Regions from separate parts of the Shewanella sp. SR43-4 genome, predicted to be linked through region 2. Evidence: predicted binding sites of a transcription regulator. Region 2 holds the regulator's gene; the other holds the start of a gene.

Evidence for each region. The regulator sigma-54, encoded in region 2, starts transcription at its own class of promoters, with help from an activator protein. The targets are predictions, from matches to a motif close to GTTGGCACGNNNNTNGNNT.
Region 1: a site for sigma-54 is predicted at 2,125-2,143, ahead of glnA (glutamate--ammonia ligase). Genes of this name have one in related genera too.

What each region holds. Positions count from the first base shown of each region.
Region 1 covers NZ_JACJEB010000006.1:163,731-167,972, forward strand. Annotated here, with positions in the region: gene typA (translational GTPase TypA) at 1-1,764, opposite strand, end outside; gene glnA (glutamate--ammonia ligase) at 2,245-3,654, shown strand; gene H5123_RS08830 (Lrp/AsnC family transcriptional regulator) at 3,866-4,242, shown strand, end outside.
Region 2 covers NZ_JACJEB010000001.1:207,608-211,849, reverse strand. Annotated here, with positions in the region: gene rapZ (RNase adapter RapZ) at 1-327, opposite strand, end outside; gene ptsN (PTS IIA-like nitrogen regulatory protein PtsN) at 324-767, opposite strand; gene hpf (ribosome hibernation promoting factor) at 770-1,057, opposite strand; gene H5123_RS00990 (RNA polymerase factor sigma-54) at 1,082-2,566, opposite strand; gene lptB (LPS export ABC transporter ATP-binding protein) at 2,710-3,441, opposite strand; gene lptA (lipopolysaccharide transport periplasmic protein LptA) at 3,438-4,019, opposite strand; gene lptC (LPS export ABC transporter periplasmic protein LptC) at 4,006-4,242, opposite strand, start outside.

The sequences.
Region 1 (4,242 bases), on a different contig from region 2:
ACGAACACGGATGTTCTTAGGAGTTACTTCAACTAATTCATCATCATCGATGAATTCAAGAGCTTGCTCAAGTGTCAGTGTAATAGGAGTCGTCAATACTTGTGCTTCATCAGTACCTGATGCGCGCATGTTAGTTAGCTGCTTACCTTTCAAACAGTTTACTGTCAAATCGTTAGAGCGAGCATGAATACCCACTACTTGACCTTCATACACTTCAGCAGCGTGACCAATAAACATACGACCACGGTCTTGTAATGCGAATAACGCGAATGTTAGTGCCTTACCTGTTGCGTTTGAAATCAATACGCCGTTAGCGCGTTGACCAATATCGCCACCTTTGTGTGGACCGTAATGATCAAATGAATGATAAATTAGACCAGTACCAGATGTTGCAGTTAAGAATTCGGTTTGGAAACCAATTAAGCCACGGCTTGGGATAACGAAGTCGATACGTACACGACCTTTACCATCAAGCTGCATGTCTTTCATTTCGCCTTTACGAACACCTAATTTTTCAATTACGGTACCTTGATGATCTTCTTCAACATCAACAGTAACTGTTTCGTATGGTTCACATAACTCACCATCGATTGTTTTTAGAATAACTTCTGGACGCGATACAGCTAATTCATAACCTTCACGACGCATGTTTTCAATTAGAATCGATAAGTGTAATTCACCACGACCTGAAACGCGGAAACGGTCTGGACTTTCTGTTTCTTCAACGCGTAGTGCTACGTTGTGAACCAATTCAGTCTGTAAACGTTCAAGAATGTTACGTGAAGTAACGTACTTACCTTCTTTACCCGCGAACGGAGAAGTGTTTACTTGGAATGTCATCGTTAGTGTTGGTTCATCAACAGTTAACGGTGGCATTGCTTCTACTGCATTCACAGCACAGATAGTGTCAGAGATTTTAAGCTCGCCTAAACCTGTGATGGCAACGATGTCACCAGCATTTGCAATTGGTACTTCAGTACGATCAAGACCCATGTAACCTAATACTTGGCCCATTTTACCGTTACGTGTCTTACCGTCAGCGCCAATAATGGTCACTTGTTGGTTAGTCTTAACGCTACCACGGGTAATACGCCCAATACCGATAACACCCACGTATGAGTTATAATCGATTTGAGAAATTTGCATTTGGAATGGCGCTTCTGCATCAGCATCTGGGAAAGACACTTTCTCAACGATAGTTTGGAATAGCGGCGTCATATCATCGCTCGCTACATCTGGATCTAAGGTTGCAAAACCATTTAATGCCGAAGCATAAACGATTGGGAAATCGAGTTGTTCGTCAGTGGCACCTAAGTTAACGAATAAATCGAATACTTGGTCAATAACCCAATCTGGACGAGCACTTGGACGGTCAATTTTGTTGATAACAACAATTGGCTTAAGGCCTTGAGCGAATGCTTTCTTGGTTACAAAGCGAGTTTGTGGCATAGGACCATCAACTGCATCAACCAAAAGTAATACTGAGTCAACCATAGATAGAACACGTTCAACTTCACCACCGAAATCGGCGTGACCAGGAGTATCTACGATATTAATACGGTAGTCGTTCCACTGGATGGCTGTGTTCTTTGCCAGAATGGTGATCCCACGTTCTTTTTCAAGATCGTTAGAATCCATAACCCGCTCAGTAGCTTCTCCACGAGATGCAAGGGTTCCTGACTGCGCCAACATTTTGTCAACCAGGGTTGTTTTGCCATGGTCAACGTGGGCAATAATGGCGATGTTACGTAAATTCTCTAGCACGGATAAACCTCTAAACCAGCAAATAAAAAAAAAGGATCTAACAGTAGTTATAGGTTATAGCTACTGTAAAAAAGCGTGCCATTCTACTTCACAGCAGCTTTTGTAGATAGGATTATTTTTGAACACTTGTAAATCTATCGCTTGCTATGGATTAAAAAACAGCATAAAACGTTTATATATTAAGCATAACCATACTGTAATACAAAAATGTGACATTGTTTAAAATAGCCATATTTACAGGGTGCACTATTATGGACTTTTGCACCATGATGAAACATAGTGGTGCTCGAAGATGGTGCAGATTTATTTTTTTGAAGATTTGATAGAAGTCTCATATTAATAAAATCAATTAGTTAGCGAAGTGGCATGAATATCGCTTATTACAGACCATTATGCACAGATTCGTTTTCCAGATGCACCATCTGGCGAATACCAAGATTATATTAAGGGACAACCCTTTACCCTACCGGAGGCTTGAGAATGTCAGTTGAATCAGTTTTAAAACAACTTGTAGAGTTAGAAGTTAAGTTTGTAGACTTACGCTTTACCGACACTAAAGGTAAAGAGCAGCACGTTTCTATTCCTTCTCATCAAGTAAATGAAGAATTTTTTGAAGACGGTAAAATGTTTGATGGCTCTTCAATCGCAGGCTGGAAAGGCATTAATGAATCTGACATGGTACTCATGCCTGATCCTACAACGTTTGTACTTGATCCTTTTACTGAAGAAACAACCGCACTTATTCGTTGTGATATTTTAGAGCCTGGTACTATGACAGGTTATGATCGCGACCCACGTTCAATTGCAAAAAAAGCTGAGCAGTATCTAATTTCTACTGGTATCGCAGATACAGTATTGATTGGTCCAGAGCCTGAATTCTTCCTATTTGACGATGTCCGTTTTGGTACTGACATGTCAGGTTGTTTTGTTAAAATTGATGCTAAAGAAGCTTCATGGAACTCAGCTAAAAGCTATGAAGAAGGTAACACTGGTCACCGTCCAATGGTGAAAGGTGGTTACTTCCCAGTTGCGCCAGTTGACTCTTCACAAGACTTACGTTCAGCAATGTGTTTAGTGCTGGAAGAAATGGGTCAAGTGGTTGAAGCGCATCACCATGAAGTGGCAACAGCCGGTCAAAACGAAATCGCTACGCGTTTTAACACATTGACTAAAAAAGCGGACGAAATTCAAATTCTTAAGTATGTCGTTCATAACATGGCTCATGCTTATGGCAAGACGGCGACATTTATGCCAAAACCAATCGTTGGCGACAACGGTAGTGGTATGCACGTGCATCAATCTTTGTCTAAAGATGGCGTAAACTTATTTGCTGGTGATAAGTATGCTGGTTTGAGTGACCTTGCTCTTTATTACATTGGCGGCATCATTAAGCATGCTCGTGCATTGAATGCATTCACTAACCCAAGCACTAACTCTTACAAGCGTTTAGTGCCACATTTTGAAGCGCCAGTTATGCTTGCGTATTCTGCTCGTAACCGCAGTGCTTCAATTCGTATTCCAGTGGTACCAAGCCCTAAAGGTCGTCGTATCGAAGCGCGCTTCCCTGATCCACATGCAAACCCATATTTAGGTTTTGCAGCATTGCTAATGGCTGGTCTTGACGGTATTCAAAACAAGATCCACCCAGGTGAAGCAATGGATAAAGATCTATATGACTTACCTGCTGAAGAAGCGGCTGAAATTCCACAGGTTGCGACTTCATTAGAAAACGCACTAGAAAATTTACAAGCGGATCATGAGTTCTTAACTAAAGGCGGCGTGTTCAGCGAAGACTTTATTCAGTCTTATATTCAGCTTAAAACAGCAGAATCTGAGCGTGTAGCACGTACTACTCATCCACTTGAGTTTGAAATGTACTACAGCTTGTAACGACTCAATTGCTTCGGCAATAAATCAGTCAACAAAACCCGATAATCACTTATCGGGTTTTTTTATGTTAAAAAATAACAATATTGTCAGGCTTATTTTTTGTAGTGCGCAATTGTTTGATATTTTTGTGAATAACGTAAGTTTTTAGAGGATTTCACTCAAGAGTGTGATATTTATACCGTTAATCACTCACTCAAAAACGATGTGTTCAATGGATAAGAAAGACCTCAAGCTATTAGAAATACTGCAACGTCAGGGCCGAATGGCTGTTTCTGAATTAGCCGATAAGGTTAATATGTCAGATACTCCTTGTTTGCGACGAGTCAAAAAACTTGAACAAGATAAGGTTATTTTAGGTTATGGTGCGCAAGTTGATCCGCTAAAGGTAGGCTTGAATGTGGTGGTTTATACATCGGTTCGTTTAACTGAGCATACTGATCAATCAACCGCATTATTTGAATCTACTATGGCGCAACTCCCACAAGTGATGGAGTGTGCAGTAGTGACTGGGGCGTATGATTATGTGCTCAAAATAGTTGCTAAAGACTTAGTTTCCTATGAGCACTTTATCAAGAAATCTCTTGGTAA
Region 2 (4,242 bases):
ATGATTTTTAGATAACGGGTGTAATCGACGCGTTTCGCTATAGCGTTTGAGTAGCACTTTATCATTAGAATTCAAAAAGAAGCTAATAATTTCAGTGTCATGTTCAAGTAAGGCAAGTTGATCTTGAAGGACTTTACCTTGCTCGGCAATGTTGCGTACATCAACACTAATTGCCACTAGATCATTATTACCTTTGAGCTGAGCCAGTAATATGCCAATCAGTGGTAAAGGCAAATTATCAACACAATAATACCCTAGATCTTCTAATACTCTTAGAGCAACAGATTTTCCTGAGCCTGAACGTCCCGATACTATGACAAGTTTCATGCAGTAATAACCCGATAAAGTTCTGTTGAGTCGTGAGTTTTACGAAGCTGTTTCAATATTTGCTTATCGCTTAATTTTTGAGCCACGCTTGATAGCGTGCTTAAATGCTGTTGGCACTGATCTGCAGGTACTAACAAAGCAAATAAAATATCCACGGGCTGTTTATCGATTGCATCAAAGGCAATGGCTTCTTCACATTTAATAAATATTGCGATCGGATGTTCTATGGCCGTTAATCTACCATGAGGTATCGCAATGCCATTTCCTATACCTGTGCTACCCATTTTCTCTCTCGCTAATAGGCTTTCAAAAACCTCTTGCGAAGATAGGGGTGGGTACTGGGCAGCGACTAAATTGCTGATGAGTTCCAGTACTTTTTTCTTACTGCCCGGTGTGGCACAGGTAGTGCATTCCGGCTGCAGAATGGTACAAAGTTCCATCGTTAGTGTTTTGTATACTTCTCTTTGTGTTTAATTACCTGACGGTCGAGTTTATCGATCAGGGCGTCTATTGCAGCATACATATCAGTGCTTTCTGACATGGCAAAAATCTCTGCACCATTAAGGTTGATTTTAGCTTCTGCTTTTTGTTGTAATTTTTCTACATTGAGCACAACGTGTACATTATTGATCTGATCGAAGTGTCGTTCAAGCTTTGAAAATTTACCTTGAACGTATTCACGTAAAGATTCGGTAATGTCGATATTTCTACCTGTCATATTGATAAGCATAAAAATCCTCCGTTGCTTTGTAGGTTATAAACTCTTACGTTGGTTTGAGGGCGGAATGAGCATCGCTTCGCGATATTTTGCAATCGTACGACGCGCAACGTTGATCCCCTGATCTGCCAGCAGTTGGGCCATTTTGCTGTCACTTAATGGCTTTTGCTGGTTTTCTGCTGCAACCAGTTTTTTGATAAAAGCACGAATAGCGGTAGATGAGCATTCTCCGCCATCGTCGGTGCTGACATGGCTAGAGAAAAAGTACTTTAATTCAAATAGCCCACGTGGTGTGTGCATATATTTTTGAGTGGTAACCCGTGAAATAGTCGATTCATGCATTTCTACTGCTTCAGCAATATCATTGAGTACCATAGGTTTCATGGCTTCTTCACCATATTCAAAGAAACCTTGCTGAAATTGCACAATACAATTGGCGACTTTCAATAAGGTCTCATTGCGGCTTTCGATACTCTTGATGAACCATTTAGCTTCTTGTAAATGACCGCGAATAAATTGGCTATCGGCAGAGTTTTTACTGCTTCTAGCCATGGCTGCATATTGTTGATTAACGCCAATTTTAGGCATATTGTCTGGGTTTAACTCTACAACCCAACGGCCATTCTTCTTTAGTACGGTTACATCAGGAATAACATATTCGTCATCAATAGCGGTGACTAACAAGCCCGGGCGAGGGTTAAGTGACTGGATTAAGGTGATCGCGTCACGCAACTCGTTTTCTTTGAGCTTGGTTTTGCGCATCAATAATCTAAAATCGCGCCCAGCAATTAAATCTAAATAGTCTTTAATGAGCAGACGGGCATTGTCTATATGTGGGGTTGTGTCGGCATATTGGGCTAATTGAATGAATAAACATTCGCTTAAATCTCGTGCGGCAACACCAACGGGATCAAAGTGTTGAATACGTTTTAATACCGCTTCAACTTCATCTAGTTCGACACTTTCATCACCCATGGCTTCGAGAATATCTTCAGTGCTTTGGGTTAAGTAACCGCGTTCATCAATGGCATCAATGATCGCGGTAGCAATCGCTCGATCTGTGTCAGAAAATGGTGTGAGATTTTTTTGCCACTCTAAATGCTCATATAAGCCTTCAGTCGTTTCACCTTGGAATGGCATATCATCATCGCGCATGCTAGCGCTGCCTGAACCTGACATTGGTGAGGCGGTGTACACTTCATCCCATGTGGTATCCATAGCTAAATCGTCCATGGTTTCTTTGGTCATGGATTCTGCTGTGTCGACTGTTGAGGTGTCTTTTTCTATATTGACCACGCTGTTGTCACTAAAGTCGGTGTCCGATTGGTCGCGACTTTCTTTTACTGAGTCTTTTGCTTGAGAAAACTCATCTTCTATTTCAAGCAATGGGTTTGAGTCCAATGCTTGTTGGATTTCTTGCTGTAGCTCCAATGACGATAATTGCAGTAAGCGGATCGCTTGCTGCAATTGAGGGGTCATGGTTAAGTGTTGACCCATTTTGAGTTGGAGTGACGCTTTCATTTACCGCTTATCCCTAGATGATTTCCATAAAAATGACAATCTCGAAAACTGTAATCGATTGTCACATACATCAATGACATTTAACGCTATTTAGATATCGTTCAATGAAATGAGTTAGATAGACTAAAAGGCCAGTAAAGTAACTATAGCTTGAATTGTTCACCTAAGTACACAGCCCGAACTTGTTGATTACTCAATATCTCATCAGGTGTGCCTTCGGCAATTAAATTGCCCTGGCTGACAATATAAGCGCGCTCACAGACGTCTAAGGTTTCACGTACGTTATGATCGGTAATTAATACCCCTAAGCCGCGGTTTTTAAGCTGTTGAATGATTTTTTTTATGTCGATGACAGAAATAGGGTCAACCCCCGCAAAAGGCTCATCGAGCAAAATAAATTTAGGATTAGCGGCCAGCGCGCGCGCTATCTCTACTCGACGACGTTCCCCACCAGACAACGACATGCCTTGGCTGTCGCGAATATGAGTGATATGGAATTCTTCTAATAAATGCTCTACCTGCTCAATCCGTTGGTCGGTAGTGAGTTCTTTGCGAGTCTGCAATACGGCCATAATATTGTCGTATACGGTCAGTTTGCGAAAAATACTGGCTTCTTGCGGCAAGTAACCAATCCCTTTGCGAGCTCTAAGATGCATTGGGTCGGCGGTTAAGTCGTCATCATCAATTAAGATCCGACCTTTATCGCTTTGCACTAAGCCGACAACCATATAAAACGTGGTTGTTTTACCTGCACCATTGGGGCCTAAAAGACCAACAATTTGGCCTGTTTTAACGGTTAAACTCACATCTTTAACAACCTGACGAGTTTTATAGCTTTTAGCTAGATTTTCAGCCGTTAGGGTTATTTGGGTCATGGTTTGATCTGCTTTTTAACAGGAATTTCAGGGAGCTTTTGCTTTGGTGCAGTCTCGTCTTGGAAATTCTCAGGTTGAATAATAGTAATAACGCGATCTTTCCCTGTACCAGTACTTTCAGCAATCAGCTCTTGAGCGTTAATGTTGTACTTAATACGGTTACCGGTTACTTGGCTACCAGATTGATCCAGTTTGGCATTACCTGTCAATGTCAGTGTAGTGGTAGCAAGATCATAGCTTATTTCGTTGGCACTGGCGGTACCAATTTGACCGTCGTCTAACTCTTGTGAAAACGTTGCAGGGTTGCCTATAGCGATGAGTTTTTTACTGGTGCTGTTTTCGGGAGTAAACGCCCGTAACTCATCAGCATTAATGTTAATAGTGCCTTGAGTAACGGTAACAGGACCATTAAAAACAATTTGGTTATTTTTAATGTCAGCAGACTGGCTTACTGAGGCAATTTTCAACTCTTGTTGAAGATCACCTTGTTTCGCTATGGTAGGTAAACTCAGCAGGCAAAATATGCTGCCAAATAACATAACATTGGCGTGAGTGTTGAGGCGATTAATGTGGCTCATATGTTCCTTCTACCTGGCTGAGTAGCGATAATTTTTGCGAATTCAAGTCAGCATGTAGACCTAAACCTTGAATAATAAACCCTTTACCTTTGATGTACACCATCTCTTGTGAGGTGCCGATCATAGTGGTTAAATCCACCGAAACAGCTTGGGTACTGAGTGACTGCAGGGGTTCTTCTATATTAATGGCATCAATAATAACATTATTTTCTAATATGACTTG